DNA from 2 places in the Mesobacillus sp. QJM3NY_10 genome. Region 1 is predicted to be linked to the other one. Evidence: predicted binding sites of a transcription regulator. Region 1 holds the regulator's gene; the other holds the start of a gene.
The links. The regulator CtsR, encoded in region 1, represses protease genes until heat stress. The targets are predictions, from matches to a motif close to ATGGTCAATAAAGGTCAAACA.
Positions count from the first base shown of each region.

Region 2: clpP (ATP-dependent Clp endopeptidase proteolytic subunit ClpP) is a predicted target of CtsR. The motif match lies at 1,939-1,959, and genes of this name have one in related genera.

Region 1 is NZ_CM149675.1:107,758-117,182, reverse strand. Features, by position in the region: gene AC0VX7_RS00590 (PIN/TRAM domain-containing protein) at 1-657, opposite strand, end outside; gene disA (DNA integrity scanning diadenylate cyclase DisA) at 909-1,982, opposite strand; gene radA (DNA repair protein RadA) at 1,987-3,366, opposite strand; gene clpC (ATP-dependent protease ATP-binding subunit ClpC) at 3,734-6,172, opposite strand; gene AC0VX7_RS00570 (protein arginine kinase) at 6,177-7,259, opposite strand; gene AC0VX7_RS00565 (UvrB/UvrC motif-containing protein) at 7,262-7,810, opposite strand; gene AC0VX7_RS00560 (CtsR family transcriptional regulator) at 7,838-8,299, opposite strand; gene AC0VX7_RS00555 (hypothetical protein) at 8,642-8,926, opposite strand.
Region 2 is NZ_CM149675.1:4,184,389-4,193,813, forward strand. Features, by position in the region: gene rpoN (RNA polymerase factor sigma-54) at 1-265, opposite strand, end outside; gene AC0VX7_RS21165 (hypothetical protein) at 392-1,483, opposite strand; tRNA gene AC0VX7_RS21170 (tRNA-Arg) at 1,682-1,753, opposite strand; gene clpP (ATP-dependent Clp endopeptidase proteolytic subunit ClpP) at 2,095-2,700, shown strand; gene AC0VX7_RS21180 (HPr family phosphocarrier protein) at 2,796-3,053, opposite strand; gene whiA (DNA-binding protein WhiA) at 3,076-4,023, opposite strand; gene AC0VX7_RS21190 (gluconeogenesis factor YvcK family protein) at 4,173-5,156, opposite strand; gene rapZ (RNase adapter RapZ) at 5,153-6,046, opposite strand; gene AC0VX7_RS21200 (NUDIX hydrolase) at 6,084-6,542, opposite strand; gene trxB (thioredoxin-disulfide reductase) at 7,063-8,013, opposite strand; gene AC0VX7_RS21210 (tetratricopeptide repeat protein) at 8,426-9,425, opposite strand, start outside.

The sequences.
Region 1 (9,425 bases):
CAATCCGCGTCGTCCGCGATTGCGCTTCAACACGTCAGATGAATCAGCGATATGCTGTAATTCTTCGAGGACAAACTGCGGGATGACAATGGTGCCTTCAAGGAACCCAGTCTGGCAGATATCCGCAACCCTGCCATCAATAATCACACTTGTATCGAGTATCTTCCACTCTCTTGCACGAGTTTCATTTTCTTTATCCGCTTCTTCTTCAGTGCCTTTTTTCTTTGGTTTTGAAAATAAACCAAGCAGTTCATCACGCTTCTTGAAACCGACCTGGAATCCAAGATATCCAAATAAAAGTGTCAGGAGTGTCGGTGCGACTGTATTCACAACAGGAACCTGGATTGCATTAAGGGCAAAGCCTACTAAAAATGCCACCAGCAATCCAAAGAAAAGGCCAACACTGCCAAATAGGACATCCGTAATTGGTGCCTTGATCAGCGACTCTTCAGCCCACCTCACAAAATTGGTCACAGGATCTACAGCCCAAAAAGTAAGAAGATAAAAAATAAGTGCGCCCAAAACAGCAGTAACATAAGGATTATTGATCAGAGTCATGTCTCCCGCGTTCATTAATGATAATAAATCAGGAATTAAGAATATACCAAGCGTTCCCCCAATGATCAGGAAGCAGGCTTGAATGATACGTCTTAACATCCTTTCACCTCCTTTTACTCATTATAAACAACTTCCAATTTTTGAAACCCTCGTAATGAAAACATTTTCTTAAAATATAAACACCCAAATGATTATACGAATTGACCCTGGCAAAGGTTACGTAATTTGTACAATTAAAAATGACAAAATTACAGCAAGATTGCCATAATCTCTATAGGAGTAAATCTCATCTTTAAGGTAGCACCGGGGCATGCAGGTGTCAATTAAAAGCAGGCCGCCAATGTTTGGGATTACATTTGGCGGTCCGCCATCAGCTGGTCCCTGATGAGTTTAAAGCCTTCTTTGATTTTCCGAGCCCTTACTTCGCCAATACCCTCTACATCATCCAGTTCTTCAACGGAAGCTGCAATCATATTCGTGAATTTGGTGAAACGTTTTATCAAATTCTCCGTAATGATCATCGGCAGCCGAGGGATCTTATTCAGCATTCGATATCCACGAGGACAGATAAATTCATCCATATGCACATATCCCTGATGCCCGAGAAGCTTAAGGATGGTAGAATCCTCAATGACTCCGGCCTTTGAAAGCTCCTGAAAACGAGCCATCACATCCTCTGCCTTCACTTCTGATTCTGCTGAATAATCTTTGATGACAAGCAATGCTTCTTTTTCCATTTCAGATAAAAGCTCCTGCATTTGTAGGCGGATCAGTCGCCCTTCGAGTCCGAGCTCGCTCAAATATGTCAAAAGCTCTGTCTTGATTCTCAGTACCATTTCAAAACGATGGATAACCTGAAGCAAATCATTATAGGTAACAAGGTCCTCAAATTCGAGGATTCCCAGATTGGTAATGCTTTGTTCAAGGACGACTTTATACTTTTCCAGCGTCTGGATTGCCTGGTTCGCCTTCGTCAAGATGACACCGATTTCCTTCAAAGCATAGCGAAGGTGTCCCTGGTACAGGGTAATGACATTCCTTCGCTGGGAAATTGCGATAACGAGTGCCTTCGTCTGCCTTGCCACACGTTCCGCTGTCCTGTGCCTCATTCCTGTCTCAGTCGAGGGTACTCCCGTATCAGGAGCTAACTGGGCGTTGGCGAATAAAATTTTGCTTCCCGTCTCATTCAGGATGATTGCGCCATCCATCTTCGCCAGTTCATAGAGATAGCTGGGGCTGAACCTGCAATTGATCTCAAAACCGCCGTCGACCAGGTTTTTCACTTTCTCATTGTATCCAAACACAATCAATCCACCTGTCTTGGCCCGGAGCACATTATCGATTCCATCCCTTAGAGGCGTACCTGGAGCGATAAATTGAAGGATTTCACCTAACCCTTTTTCTTCAAGCTCTTTGTGTTCCAATCCATCAACCTCCCAAGGTGACTTTTAATGCATGGCTGACAGATGATACCCCGATAAGCTCAACACCCCGCGGAGGAGTCCATCCGCCAAGATTATTCTCCGGTAAAATAATTCTTTCAAAGCCAAGCTTCGCCGCTTCCTGGACGCGCTGTTCAATCCTCGAGACTCTCCTTACTTCCCCAGTCAGACCCACCTCGCCAATGATACAATCAGTAGCGCGGGTGGGTTTATCCCTGAAACTTGAAGCAATGCTGACAGCCACCGCAAGATCGATTGCCGGTTCATCCAGCTTCACTCCGCCGGCGACCTTCAAATAAGCATCCTGGTTAGCCAGCAGCAACCCGACACGCTTCTCCAGCACCGCCATCAGCAGCGACACGCGGTTATGGTCGATTCCGGTAGCCATCCGCCTTGGATTCCCGAAGCTCGTCGGTGAAATCAAGGCCTGTATCTCAACCAATACTGGCCGTGTTCCTTCCATCGAGGCCACAACCGTTGAACCTGAAGCTCCCTGGGATCTTTCTTCTAAAAAAATTTCCGAGGGGTTTGCCACTTCTTCAAGACCCATTTCCTTCATCTCGAAAATACCCATTTCATTCGTGGAGCCGAAACGGTTTTTGACAGCCCGGAGGATTCTGTACGTATGGTGCCTTTCCCCTTCAAAATATAGAACTGTATCCACCATATGCTCCAGCAGTCTAGGTCCGGCGATAGAGCCTTCCTTTGTGACATGGCCAACGATAAAAATCGCGATCCCCTTTGTTTTTCCAATCCTCATTAACTCCGCTGTACATTCCCTAACCTGTGACACGCTCCCAGGAGCAGATGTCACTTCCGGATGGAATATGGTTTGGATTGAGTCCACAATGACAAAGTCCGGGTTAGTATTTTCAATCGTGAGGCTGATTTCTTGTAGATTTGTTTCCGAATAAACAAGCAGGTTATCCGATGTGACTCCAAGACGGTCTGCGCGCAGCTTCGTTTGCCTCATCGACTCCTCACCTGAAATATATAGGACTGAATGAGCCTTTTTGGCCAGCTGATAAGATACCTGAAGCAATAGTGTCGATTTACCAATACCAGGGTCCCCGCCAATCAATACAAGCGATCCCCTGACAACGCCACCGCCAAGTACGCGGTTCAACTCATTCAAGTCTGTCGTAATCCGCGGCTCACTGACAGTTTCAATACTGGTGATTGGAGTCGCCTTTGCGGCAACACCCGTATTCCCTGTGTTGGCAAAAGCTCCTCTTCTTGTCGAGCCAGTGCTTTCCACTTCCTCGACCATCTTATTCCATTGCCCGCATCCCGGGCATTTCCCCATCCATTTCGGAGATTCATAGCCGCATTCCTGGCACATGAATTTTGTTTTTCTTTTTGCCATTTTCTTAGCCTCTCAATAAAAAAAGTTATTAACTTTATAATAAAGCCAAACAAGTAATAATAGAAATGATAGCGACTGAAGTACCTATGTAATTTTTTCTCCAAGGCTTATTTGAGGTCATGAATCCAAAATGTTTACTTCTTCAATTAAATTATGTTCATATACAGATGCCGCAATTCCAACTATTTTTAAGAATGGCCTGTTTCCCTGCTATTCAACTTCCGCAACCCAAATAGGCACCGAGGCTCTTACGAGGGAAAGTGCAAATAAAACTTATGCAACCAAAATGATTAAATATGACTTAGTAGAAAAAAAGGGGTACACGTATTTAGTACGTATACCCCTTTTGATAACATGTTAAGCCATTTTAAACTTTTGTCGATCCTTCTGGAGTCTTGACGACGAACTCGCCATTTTCAACGTCAATGACGACATTTTGCCCGGTAAGGACAGTTCCTCTGAGCAATTCTTCAGACAGCTGGTCTTCGATATGCTTCTGGATTGCCCTGCGCAACGGACGTGCGCCGTATTCCGGATCGTATCCTTCCTCGGAAATCTTCTCTTTTGCCGCCTCTGTCAGCTCTAGTGTGATTTCCTGTTCTTTCAGGCGCTTCACAAGCTGATCGGACATCAATGTCACAATTTCCTTCAAATGCGGCTTTTCAAGTGCATGGAAGACGATGATCTCATCGATACGGTTGAGGAATTCAGGACGGAACGCCTTTTTCAGCTCTTCCATCACTTTGCCCTTCATATCTTTGTAATCCTGTTCGCCATCCTGGATATTGAAACCAACATATTTATTCCGCTTCAACGCTTCAGCTCCGACATTGGATGTCAAGATCATGATTGTATTACGGAAATCGACTGTCCGGCCTTTAGAGTCAGTCAAACGACCATCCTCGAGGACCTGCAGCAAAATATTGAACACATCTGGATGCGCTTTTTCGATTTCATCGAGCAGGATGACGGAATATGGCTTCCTGCGAACCTTCTCAGTCAATTGGCCGCCTTCATCATATCCGACATAGCCTGGAGGTGAACCAACAAGACGGGATGTCGAATGCTTCTCCATGTACTCGGACATATCGACGCGGATCATCGCATCTTCATCCCCAAACATGGACTCTGCCAATGCTCTTGCCAATTCTGTTTTACCAACACCTGTTGGTCCAAGGAAGATGAATGAGCCAATAGGACGTTTCGGGTCCTTCAAGCCTGCACGAGCACGCCTTACTGCCTTGGATACTGCTTTAACCGCTTCATCCTGGCCAATAACACGGGAATGAAGGATTTCCTCAAGGTTCAGCAGTTTATCTGTTTCGGTTTGCGCAAGCTTAGAAACAGGTATATTCGTCCAACTGGACACCACATGAGCGATGTCTTCCACTGTCACTTCACTGTTTTCCTTGCCCTGCTTTTCTTTCCATGATTTCTTCGTATTTTCAAGCTGTTCGCGAAGACGCTGTTCTGTATCTCTTAATGAAGCAGCCTTTTCAAACTCCTGGCTTTGGACAGAAGCATCCTTCTCCTTGCGTACTTCCTCCAGCTTCACCTCAAGCTCCTTAAGGTTTGGCGGAGTGGTATAAGAGCGCAGGCGAACCTTCGAACCAGCTTCATCAATTAAGTCAATCGCTTTATCCGGTAGGAAACGGTCGGAGATGTAGCGATCAGATAATTTTACCGCCGCATCAATTGCTTCATCCGTAATCGATACTCGGTGGTGAGCTTCATAGCGGTCACGAAGCCCCTTCAAAATTTGTACTGACTCTTCCGCAGTTGGCTCATCAACAGTAATCGGCTGGAAACGTCGTTCAAGCGCAGCATCTTTTTCGATGTATTTGCGGTATTCATCAAGAGTGGTCGCGCCGATACACTGCAGTTCACCACGAGCCAATGATGGCTTCAGGATATTGGACGCGTCAATCGCACCCTCTGCTCCGCCGGCACCGATCAGTGTATGAAGCTCATCGATGAAAAGAATGATATTTCCAGCCTGGCGAATTTCATCCATTACCTTCTTAAGGCGGTCTTCAAATTCACCGCGGTATTTAGTCCCGGCAACAACCGTACCCATATCCAGGGTCATGACACGCTTGTCACGGAGGATTTCAGGCACTTCATTGTTTACAATCTGCTGTGCTAACCCTTCAGCAATCGCTGTTTTACCTACACCAGGCTCCCCGATCAAGACAGGGTTGTTCTTCGTCCGGCGGCTTAACACTTCGATGACACGCTGGATTTCCTTGCTGCGGCCGATAACCGGATCAAGGCTGCCTTCCCTGGCGATTACTGTTAAGTCTCTTGCAAGGCTATCAAGTGTAGGAGTATTGGCATTAGCCGTTCCGCCTCCCTGATGACCTGAAGTTTCATTGCTTCCAAGCAGCTGTAAAACCTGCTGGCGCGCTTTGTTCAAGCTTACACCAAGGTTGTTCAGCACTCTTGCAGCCACGCCCTCTCCCTCACGGATCAATCCGAGAAGGATATGTTCTGTGCCTACATAGGAATGGCCCAACTTCCTTGCCTCATCCATGGAAAGCTCGATGACCTTTTTAGCTCTAGGTGTATAGTGGATTGTCTGGGAAGTTTCCTGGCCGCGGCCAATTAGGTTTTCAACTTCCTTCTGGATTTTCTCTGCTCCAAGCCCAAGTCCATAAAGCGCCTTTGCCGCAATGCCCTCTCCCTCACGCACAAGGCCAAGCAAGATGTGTTCTGTACCGATATTGTTATGTCCAAGGCGGATTGCCTCTTCCTGTGCGAGTGCCAATACTTTTTGTGCCCTCTCGGTAAATCGTCCAAACATCATAAGATCATCCTCCTGACTCGTCTTTTGTTTCCATTTTCAATCGTTCTCTTATTAAAGCAGCCCTGCGGATATCCCGTTCATTCGGTCTTAATGGTCCTCCCGCATATTGCTGCAAAAACCCAGGTTGAGTTAATATCATCAATTCATTCAGTATCGATTTTGATATATTTTTTATAAAGCCCATATCTATTCCAAGCCTTAAATCAGAAAGGCAGCGGGCAGCTTCCTTCGTTTCGATGATCCTGCTATTGGCAAGTGTCCCATATGATCGAAACACTCTGTCTTCTAATTGTATGTTCGAAGTCTTCGCTAATGCTTCCCGCGCTGACCTTTCCTGAGATATAATCTGGCTTACAACACTTTTTAAATCGTCTACGATGTCCTCTTCCGATTTTCCGAGTGTGATTTGGTTCGAGATTTGAAAAATATTGCCGAGCGCTTCACTGCCCTCGCCGTAAATACCTCTTACCACCAAACCAAGCTGGTTAATCGCCGGGACGATCCTGTTCATTTGCTGTGTCAACACAAGTCCTGGCAGGTGCATCATCACCGATGCCCTTAGGCCACTGCCCACATTAGTAGGACAACTGGTCAAATAGCCAAACTTCTCATCAAACGCATAATTGACATAGTCCTCAAGCCAGTCATCGATTTCATTTGCAGCCCCTAGAGCCTCACTAAGCTGGAAGCCCGGAAATAAACACTGAATCCTAACATGATCTTCCTCATTGATCATGATACTCACTTCTTCATTTTCAGACAGTAAGACGGCACCATGAACGGAGTTTTCTGCTAGATTCGGACTGATCAAATGCTTCTCGACTAACACCCTTTTCTGCAAAGGCGGAATTTCATCCATTTTGATCATTTCCAACTGACCGAAGGCAGCTATTGGTGTATTACTGGCACGTTCCATGATCGTACCTACCACTGCTTCTGCCTCTCCATTGGTGAACAGCGTCGGAAAGTTATATTCATCAAGATTCCTTGCAAAACGGATACGAGAGCTAAGGACAATGTCTGAATCAGGTCCATCATCACTCATCCAGGAGCTGACAGCCTGATTGATAAACTTCTCCAATGACAAGGCTACTCCCCTCCCTCTTGACCTGCTGACAATTTCCTTTCAAGTTCCCTGATCTGGTCCCTTTTCTCAGCAGCTTTCTCAAATTCCTCTGCCAAAATTAAGTCTTTCAGGGTTAGCTTAAGCTGATCGATTGTCTTCCTTACATGAAGGTCCCCGCCGACTCTTTTAGGGATTTTTCCATTATGCATGGAATTACCACTATGGAGCCTCCTTACAATCGGGGTAAGCTGTTCACGAAAAGCATCATAGCAAGTCGCACAGCCAAAACGGCCTACTTTCACAAACTGCGGAAACGTCATTGAACATTGCGGGCACTGGGCAACTTGCTCAGCTTCAAAGGGTTCCTTTTTCTGTGCCGGAAAAGCAGGTTCCATATTCAACAATCCGGCAAGTAAGCTATTGATCGAAAAAGCAGGGCCGTTGTTCATCATAAACAGTTCGCCTTTTTCTTGTGCGCATATTTCACACAAGTGCAATTCCGTTTTTTCTCCATTTGAATAATTCGTGAAGTGCAGCGTTGCCGGCCTTTGATTACACTCTTGGCAGATCATGCCCTCACCTCTTCATCTGCTTTGATATTATTTATACTTCAATGCCATAAGCATTGCCTTCAACATTCTCGCACGCAACTCATCACGCTGCGGCAGCTCTATATACAGGACGGACCTGTCAAGCACACTCAGCATGATCTTCGCCTCGCGGTCAGTGACTACATCTTCCTCAACAAGCCGGAAAATGACATGCTCAGCGCTGCTTTGCGGAATTCGTGTCTGAATCAAAGACAGTAAATCATCAATCAAATGTGCATGATCATAAGCCTGGACTTTGATGATACGGATGTAGCCACCGCCACCCCGTTTACTCTCAACAAGATAGCCCCGTTCAATCGTGAACCTTGTATTGATGACATAATTGATCTGGGACGGCACGCACTGAAATTTATCGGCGATTTCACTTCGTTTGATTTCAACGATGTCCTTATCGCTCATTTCTAAAACCTGCTTAAGGTAATGTTCTATGATGTCCGATATATTCCTCACTAAACCTCCCCCAATCTGACTTTGACTATATTTGACTTTAATTATACAAAAAATTTTTTTTTGGTGCAATGAATGCATCCTGAATTATATTCGCCAAAATTATGTATGCCAAAACATGACAATAAGGGGTGTGTTGGTTATTATACCCATTTTGTAACATGTGGAAACTTGTATCTGAACACATCAATGAAAAATTTGTTCAGAACCAGCTTTAATGCGAAGGAGTCCGTGCCTAACCAGCATTTCCATCCATATTACATAAGCATTCTTTCACGAAAAACATTAAATTCTGGTATATTTTATTTTTTGAGGGACTCACCTGTGCCTGTATTAGTGCTACCACTAACTCAATAAATTGCCAAAAAATATAACGATAGCTAAAAATGCAGATAACCCTAAAGTCATGATGATCGTCGAAAAACTCCTGGTCATACCCTTCCAATCCACCATACCTGCCATCCCTGTAAGCCCTGTTATAAAAGTCAGCAAGGTTACATATAAAAGCAGAACGAATGGATGCCTGCCTAATATGGTGTAATCAATAGGCCCTGTGGAGGAAGCTAAGAAAAATAGTAAGACCCAGATTGTTGAAAAGATGAATGACCAAAAATTCAATTGCTTACTCATTTAGTTCCTCCTATTAGTCTTTTCATATCAATGAAACGGACCTGTTATCCCAATCACTCTTTTAAAAAACTAAAAGTAATTAGATCTTTATAATGATCGTAGAATAACTGGGAAGATCAGAAATGTGCTCTGATTGTTAAATAGATTCCACAAAAAAAGCGTTAATCCTTCTTGGATCAACGCACTAGGAGTTTAGAGTACAAGCACCTACTTGTCTAAAGGTGCCTCTACATCTGACAGCTTTTTATACTTTTCCTATAAACTTGTCTGAAGTTGCTTCTTCTTTTGACAGCTTTTCGATCTTTTCCTCTAAACTTGTCCGAAGTCGCTTCTTCTTCTGACAGCTTTTCGTACCTTTCCTCTAAACTTGTCTGAAGTTGCTTCTACTTCTGACAGCTTTTCAACCTTTTCCTCTAAACTTGTCCGAAGTTGCTTCTTCTTTTGACAGCTTTTTGTACTTTCCCTTCAAACCTGTCTTAAGTTGACTCTTCTTCTGACA
Region 2 (9,425 bases), 700 kb from region 1:
CCCCAGCGCCAATCTGCTCAATCAAGTTTTTCTGGTCGCGTTCAAATGTCTTTTTTCTCGTTTTTCGCGTACGGTCCATACTCGCATCAAAATGAGAGATGTTTTTAAAGTCCACTTGCATCAGGGGATTTTCCATTGATTTAGCTTCAAGAAATGCCGCAAGCTCCTGTGCGGAGTATTGCAAAAGTGCAATCGCCTGGGTCAGTTCCTGAGTCATTGCCAATTTTAAAGTCTGTTTTTGCCATAAACCAGCTTTCAAATCCATCCAAATCACCCCTGCACTCATTTTACATGATAAACAGGCTTTGGTGTATGGAAAGAATTTGGTATCCCATTTCCTTCTGCAAAACATTTAAAAACCTCTCGCCCAATTGAGCAAGAGGTTTGATGATTATCTTCTTCTAGATATCCTTCTGTTTGCATTATTTACAACTGGTCTGTTTGTAGTAGTTGCTGGTGGTGGTGTTTGAACTGCAGGTTCCTCAACTTCAGTTACGCAATCAGGCAATACGATCGTGTAGTTCACTGTGACTGTACCGTCCTCATTTTCTGTGATGGAGTTAACTTCGATACTAGTGTTCTCGCAAGTCAGAGGTTCAAATATGGCTGTTTCATCAAGGCAGGTAAAGCAGTTCTGAGTTACAGTTACCTCTTGATAGCAGCACTCATAAACTGGTCCGCCGCATTCGCCTTCCTTAGGCAGATTCAGTTGGACCTGGAATGGCACAGTACGAGTCCATTGCAGCACATCGCAGCAGCAAATCAGAGTCTGTCCGCAGACGAATACCTCCGCAACACCCTCACAAGCTACAGGTGCACTAATTACTTCTTCACCAATACAGAAACCGCTCAAAACGTCGTCGGTTGTCACACCCTCTGGCAGCGTAAAGCAATCAGGTGGGAAAGTGAACGTGCAGTTAAACGTATCAGTTGTTTCTGGACATTCACAAGCATTTGGACACACGATGCAGTCTGGTACGCAAATTTCGTCGCAAACTGTTTCCCCACCAGCAGATATTGACGCACATGCAATTGTTGCAGTCGGTGGCTGGTTAAAAGTGAAACCAAAAAATTGGGAGAAGCCGGGCTGCAATTCACCTAGTACCTCTTGGTCTGGAATAAAGGCTAAGCCCTCTATACGAGTACCTTCTGGACCACATACACCTTCAGGACATCCATCTTGAGGTGTTTGTCCCGGACTTTCGAAATCAACAGGAACCAGTTCGGTTGGGATTGGATCGACATCTGTCTCCCAAACTTCGCTTGCAACAGGATCAGTTATAAAGTCCAGACAAGGCAAATCAATTCCTAATACCCAGTTGCTTAGAGCGGACGTATCATCTCCCACATTATCCACGCGGTAAATCCACCTGTAGCCACTCCCAAAACGCTCAACATCAACCAATGTCACAACAAAGCCATCAATGGTTACCGGCTCAAAGCAGCCTTCCGGAAATTGCTGCAATAAATTAAAATGTGGCATTTACATCTTCCTTTCAAAAATTTTAGAGGTTTTTATGCACCTCTCTATTACTCTATGAAAGGGAGGGGATGCTTGTTTAGGTGAATGCTCCTAGTCGTATACACTAATTTGAAAGTAATAGGAAAATTCACATATTTATAGGTGTTGAAAATAAAAAAATCCCGCCGAGCTTATAAAAGCTCAGCGGGATTTTAATGACGCCCTCGGCAGGAATCGAACCCACATCTCAAGAACCGGAATCTTACGTGCTATCCGTTGCACCACGAGGGCATGTTTCAAGTTAGCGTTACGCTTACCTATTATAGGGTAAGTTCGGTTCCTTTGCAAGGAGGATTTTTTGGAATGTCAGGCGTTGCTCTTGTTTAAAAAAGACATTCTTGGGTAAGATGGATACGGTACAGTAAATTGGAATATACATTATTGTCGAACAGTTTCTGCAGGCTAATCAAGCGATTCGTTTGACCTTTATTGACCATGCGTGTATCATAAAACTACATAGGTGTTCTGGCAAGCGAACCAGTTTATGCCAGCCTGCAATTTGCCTTATAAAAGGCAGTGACTGCTTTTTCAAGGGCAGTAAATGATCTTTACGTTAAAGGAGGAAAACAAACATGAACTTGATTCCTACAGTTATTGAACAAACGAATCGGGGCGAAAGGGCATATGACATTTATTCCCGCCTTTTAAAGGATCGCATCATTATGCTGGGAAGCGGAATTGATGACAATGTTGCCAACTCAATCGTAGCTCAGTTGCTTTTCCTGGAAGCTGAAAATCCGGAAAAAGACATCTCCATCTACATCAATAGCCCGGGCGGCAGCATCACTGCCGGCATGGCAATCTACGATACTATGCAGTTCATCAGACCAAATGTTCAAACAATCTGTATCGGTATGGCTGCTTCTATGGGTGCATTCCTTCTCGCTGCCGGAACAAAAGGCAAGCGTTACGCACTTCCGAACGCAGAAGTCATGATTCACCAGCCACTCGGCGGTGCTCAGGGACAGGCGACAGAAATTGAAATCGCTGCGAAGCGTATTCTTTTCCTTCGTGAAAAGCTGAATACAATCCTTTCTGAGCGCACTGGCCAGCCGCTTGAAGTCATTGCGAAAGATACTGACCGTGACAACTTCATGACAGCTGAGCGCGCCAAGGAATATGGTCTTGTTGACCAGATCATCACTCGCAACGTTCTTGAAGAAAAGAAGGACAAATAAAGCCGAATTAAAAACTCGCTCTCTATCGGGAGCGAGTTTTTTTGCGGTTCCTTTCAGAAACCTGGTTAGTTGCCCGGAATTCTTATTTCAAAAATTTAGTTCTCTTTCTGGATATATTCAGCTAGCTTTTCCACTGCTTCTTCTTCATCATTGCCTTCAGCGATCAGGTTCACGGATGCGCCAGCACTTACGGCAAGGCTCATCAATCCCATGATGCTTTTCGCGTTAACCTTTTTTCCATCCTTCTCGAGAAAAATATCAGATGAGAACCTGTTTGCTTCCTGTACGAACAATGCCGCAGGACGAGCTTGTAAACCAGTTTTCAATTTTACTTCCACCTGTTTTTCCACCATTGCGTTTTCCTCCTCTAGCCCTCTATTTATTTGTAATCTGTCCGGCTCGCAGTTTATCTGCTATTTCATCGATCTTTCTCAGCCGGTGATTGATTCCTGATTTGCTGATCGTACCCCCGCTTACCATCTCGCCCAATTCTTTAAGGGTGACATCCTGGTAGTCGACACGGAGCTGAGCGATTTCCCTCAGTTTTTCCGGTAAAATTTGCAGGCCGACCGTATCCCTTATGAAGCGGATATTCTCTACCTGTCTAAGTGCAGCGCCAATCGTTTTATTCAAGTTAGCTGTTTCACAATTTACAAGACGATTAACCGAGTTCCTCATGTCGCGGACAATCCGGATATCCTCGAATCGCAGCAGCGCATTATACGCACCTACGATGGTCAAAAACTCAGTGATTTTTTCAGCTTCCTTTAAATAGGTGATGAACCCTTTTTTCCGCTCAAGCGTTTTGCTGTTCAATCCAAACGTATTCATCAGCTCACATAATGAGTCATTATGCTCCTGGTACATGGAGGCAATCTCCAAATGATAGGAGGACGTTTCCGGATTGTTCACAGAACCTCCTGCAAGAAAGGCACCTCTTAAATAAGAACGCTTACAACATTTCTTTTTCACCAGTTCAGGTGAAATATCATGGATAATTTCAAAGCCTTCTCCGATAATCTTTAAATCCTCCAGAATTTCCCTGGCCGATTCCTTAAGGCGGACAATATAAACATTATTCTTTTTCAGCCGCATCTTTTTACGCACCAGCAGCTCCACCTGTACCTGATAACTTTTTTTGATCAAGGTATAGATCCGCCTGGCAATCGCGGCATTTTCCGTCTGTATGTCTACGATGAGTTTGCGATTTGAGAAGGAAAGGGAACCATTCATCCGGATTAAAGCTGACAGTTCCGCGTCAGCGCAGCAGCCCTTCACGTCAATATTCGTGAGTTCTTTTTTTGTTTCCGAAGCGAACGACACCTTCTCACCCCCCTGTTTATATAGCGCTGTCACTCTTGTAAATCAGCAAGCGCAGCAGCTGTCTTTTTATTTTTCTGCGGAAGTGCATTTTAGGCTTAATGCACTTAAAAGTACTTTTTCAAAAAGAGACAAACGCTTGCATCCTATATTTACGCGTTATATCTCTTTTTGGTTTCATCTATTATCATAGAATATAAAATTTCTGAAACTTTTTTTGTGTCATGCCTGATAACATTGCCATCGAGCTCAGCGATTTCATCCTGGACGACTTCAATTCCCAATGACATCAGCCGGTCAAGGTCAAAATGGACAGGCTGGGCAAGCTCTTCCTTATAGCGGAGCTCCACATCCGGCGGGATTGTCTCACTATTGACAAGGATTGTATCGATAAAAGCACAGTCCATGTGGTCATAGATCGCTTTTATATGATCACTGGCAGCAAAATCATGTGTTTCCCCTGCCTGGGTCATCAGATTGCAAATATACACTTTCCGTGCCTTGGCTTTGCACACTTCTTTACCAAGTCTCTTTACGAGCAAATTCGGCAGGATGCTTGTATACAAACTGCCAGGCCCGATCACGATCAAGTCAGCTTCCCTGATCGCCTGGAGCGTTTCAGGCAATGGCTTCACGCCCTCTGGATTCAAAAAGACCCTTTTGATCCTTTTTCCTGAGTAAGGAATTTTGGACTCTCCCCTGACAATGCTGTCATCCTCCATCACGGCATTCAGCATGACGCTCCTGTTCGCGGCCGGCAGTACTTTTCCACGCACATTCAGGACCTTGCTCATTTCCTGGATCGCGTGGACAAAATTGCCGGTGATCGACGTCATCGCAGCCAAGATCAGATTGCCGAGCGAGTGGCCGGACAACTCATTGGCTGTATTGAATCGATGCTGGAACATCTCTTCAATCAATGGCTCTACATCTGAAAGTGCAGCAAGGACATTCCGGATATCACCTGGTGGAGGAATACTCATATCCTCCCTCAACCGGCCGGAGCTGCCGCCGTCATCAGCAACAGTGACGATCGCAGTGATGTCGACAGGGTGCTTTTTCAAACCCCGCAACAGGACTGGGAGACCCGTTCCACCCCCGATGATGACGATTCTTGGCAATCCATCACTCATCATTTTATATGTCCCTGCCTTTTCTCGATATCACGGTGAGTCACACGGGTATGGTAGTCTTTCTCGAAAAACTTGGCGATGTGTTCTGCCAGGGCAACAGATCTGTGCTGGCCGCCTGTGCAGCCGATGGCGATGATGAGCTGCGCCTTTCCTTCCCGCTTATAATGAGGGAGCATGAAACTCAGCAAATCTGTCACCTTTTCGAGGAACTTGCTCGTCTCGTTCCATTTTAAAACATATGTCGACACGTCTTCATCAAGACCAGTTTTCGGCCGCATGTGTTCGATATAATGCGGATTCGGCAAAAAGCGGACGTCGAAAACAAGGTCGGCATCGATCGGTATTCCATGTTTGAAACCGAAGGACATGACATTGACGGTAAAAATCGTCTTCTTGTTCACCGAAAACTCCTCAAGGATTTTTTCACGGAGATCCTTGGGCTTCATGCCCGTTGTTTTATAAAGAAGCTGCGCCCTGCCCTTAAGCTCTTCCAAAAGCTCGCGTTCTAGCTGGATGCCTTCAAGCGGCAATCCTGACGGAGCAAGTGGGTGCGAACGTCTCGTTTCTTTATAGCGGCGCACAAGAGTGGAATCATCCGCGTCAAGGAACAATACCTGCGGTGTCACCCAAGAAGTTTCCGCCAGGTCATCCAGCGCTTTGAATAGTGAGTCAAAAAATTCGCGTCCGCGCAAATCCATGACGAGTGCCACTTTGTTCATTTTCGTGCCAGATTCCTTCATTAGCTCAAGGAATTTCGGCAGCAGTGTTGGCGGCAGGTTGTCAACGCAGAAAAAACCAAGGTCTTCGAAGCTCTGTATGGCGACGGTTTTACCTGCGCCAGACATACCTGTTATAATCACGAGCTGGGTATCAGTGCTTGAACCGGTACTCATTTCTCTTTCCCCCCTGCAAATTAAGTTATTAATCGTATCAATTTGGATCGAGCCTGTAATTGATCAGCTCAAAATCCGGTGTATAAGTGAAAGTGCCATAGATAATTCCTTGTCCATGGACCATATATTCTAAGATGTGATAATCACCCGCTGCCATTGGCAGGTCTTTGATGTCGTCAAGCTCATGCCAGGAAATCGTGCCCTCCTCCGATTCATCGAGATTGATGCCATCTGCCTCAGTCGCGTAGAACGTGAACATCATCCACTCAGACACGACTTGATCATCTTCCTTGATGACAAATGTGAAAATCCCTTTGATTTGGGGATTACGAAGGTAAATTCCTGTTTCTTCGCGAAATTCCCTGACACATGAATCCTTCACGGTTTCTCCTGGTTCCATTTTTCCGCCTGGAGCCACCCACCAATTTCGGCGCGGCTTTTGCAGCAGCAAAATCTTATCATCTTTTACTAAAACACAATTCGTCACTCGCTGCATCCAATCCACCTCTTTATATGTAGGCCAACTAGGCTTTTAAAAATCTTCGTATACTTTGCCGTTTTTTACACAGAAATGGCTGCTGTTTTTGATTCTAATCAATATCAAAAAAAAGCAGCATTGAGAAAAAAACAGTCCTGCAAATTAGCTCAACTTTTATTCTTTCCATTATACTATTTTTAGTTTTTCGCCACAATGAATACAAAGATGATATTTTTGTTAAGGAGTAAGTGAATTCTGCAGATTTAAATTCTTGCTGGCGTATGGTGTTATAATCCGTTTCAATGGCCTGTTTCATTTTTATGCAAAAAAAAGAGCACAGGATAACCTGTGCCGTCAAAGGATTATATTTTTAAAAGGGGGTCAATTTCTACTCCTATAATACCCCATGATTGTTTCACTACTGTTACAGGAGAATTAATAAATAATTACGGTTTGTTAATTTATGCCGAGATGGGATGTTTTTACCAACGGATTGGAAAAACCCGCTGAATCATATCCAGCGGGTTTGGCATTTGTATTATGCGTTTGCTTTTAATTCTTCCATCAATTCTTCGACATAATGCTGAGCGTTTTGTGCCGCGATACTGCCGTCGCCAGTTGCTGTAACAATTTGGCGAAGTGTTTTTTCACGAATGTCGCCAGCTGCGAAAATGCCCGGTACCTTCGTTTCCATTTGTTCGTTTGTTTCGATATAGCCGTTGCTGTTCGTGATGCCAAGGCCTTCGAATGGCTTTGTCAATGGAACCATACCGATGTATATGAACACGCCATCAGCCGCGAATTCTTTTTCCGCACCATCTTGTGTCGAAACGAGCGTTACGCTGCCAACCTTGCCATCTTTGTCGTTGATTTGCTTGACAGTGTGATTCCAGATGAAATCAATTTTGTCATTGGCAAATGCACGATCCTGAAGGATTTTTTGCGCACGAAGCTCATCGCGACGGTGAACGATTGTCACTTTTGAAGCGAAGCGAGTCAAGTAAACGCCCTCTTCGACCGCTGAGTCTCCGCCGCCGACAACAACAAGTTCTTTGTTTTTGAAGAATGCGCCGTCACAAACCGCACAGTAAGAAACACCGCGGCCGCCAAGCTCCTGCTCGCCAGGAACGCCAAGCTTTTTGTACTCCGCACCAGCAGAGATGATGATGGAACGTGCTTTGTATTCTTTGTTTCCGGCTTTAATTGTTTTATATTCTTTGCTGTCAATGACTTCTTTTACGTCACCGTAAGCATATTCTGCACCGAATTTTTTCGCGTGGTCAAACATTTTAGTTGAAAGCTCTGGTCCAAGAATATGGTCAAAACCAGGATAGTTTTCAACTTCTTCTGTATTTGCCATTTGTCCGCCCGGCACGCCGCGCTCAAGCATCAGTGTCGACAAGTTTGCACGTGATGTATAAACAGCAGCCGTCATCCCAGCCGGTCCGGCACCGATAATAATGACGTCATAAATTTTCTCTTCTGACATGGTGTACAACTCCTTTTATCAAAATCCGCTAATTTTCGGTCTTCATTCGAAATTAGTATTTCCTGCCTAAACATATCCTATAAAACAAGTGACGCATAGTCCAAAAATATGCTTAAGTTCACGGAATTGACATATAGTTTTTCAATACCCTCTTTTGTATATTTAAAAAAGGCTCTTTTCTCAAACTTTTTTGCTTTTGACTACAAGATAAAATTAAATGACCTACTTTTCTTCGCAAAATTGACTCCTTTGTGAGAAAAGAGCATGCAAACTTAATACCGACCTGCAAAATGGCCTTATAATACGTTAAAATCGGCTTTAGGATTTTAACAACAATTTTACGAAAACAGCTGCCTTTAAAAACGAGAAAAGGGTAAACCTCGTCTCGATTGCTCGGACTTAGTTTACCCTTTTAGATGCTGTCTTCTTCCTGAAGAAACTCGTTTGCCAAATTTATATATTTGGATAGCGTAGATACAGACAATCCGTATTTTTTAGCTACTGCTGCTTTTGATGTCTTGATATTTCTTAACTTATCCCAGAGATAATCAACCGCTGCGGCCCATGCTTTTTTGTTTTTGAAGTCATAGCCAGCCTCAACTGCCTGTTCAAAAACTGAGAACCACATGATGTAGACACCAGCTTCATTATTGCCGATCGGCTGGTGGTGGTCATAAAGGAGCTTTGCTGTTTCATGCGCGCCCTTTACTTCCTCTTCCTTACTGCTTAGTTTGCCGGAAGTTACATACGCAAGATACGATTTTTCCATTTCCGTCATTTTATCCGTTGATGTCTCCGCTGCGAGAATTTCCTTCTTTTTCGCGGAAACAGATGTGAGGAATAGCGCAAAAAGTCGCTCCTCTGGATAATCGCTGTTCAACTGGTTCAGGATGGCCGAAACCTGCGCTTCGAACTTTACGCCTGGTTTGTCTGCCCACGGCTCCATTCCCTCTTTTTCAGGACTGAACTCGAGTACCTTTTTCCAGGCATTCCGTGCTGTATTTTCTCTGCCGGTAAAATAAGAAGCATGAGACAGCCAGTAATAGAAAGCACCGTCGCCTTCAAAACCTGTTTTTTGCAGCTTTTTCAGCCAGCGGTAAGCAAGTTCGTATTCACCGACAAGCGCAAATGTCGCGCCAAGCTTGAACTGGTGCTCCACGTGGATCGGGTGGATTTTTTCAAGAGAGGCCTTAAGATCCTGGCCTTCTTTCTCCTGTCCCTGATAATGCGCGAACACGAGGGCATTGCACAATGCATGCAGGTTGCCGGGATTCTGTTGCAGAACATCATTCAGGATGTCACGAGCCTTAACGGTCTCACCAAGGTAAAAATACGCCAGCGCCAGGTTATTGTAAGCTGACCAATATTCTGGATACTCCTCGATGACTTCCTGGAAAATCTCGATCGCCTTT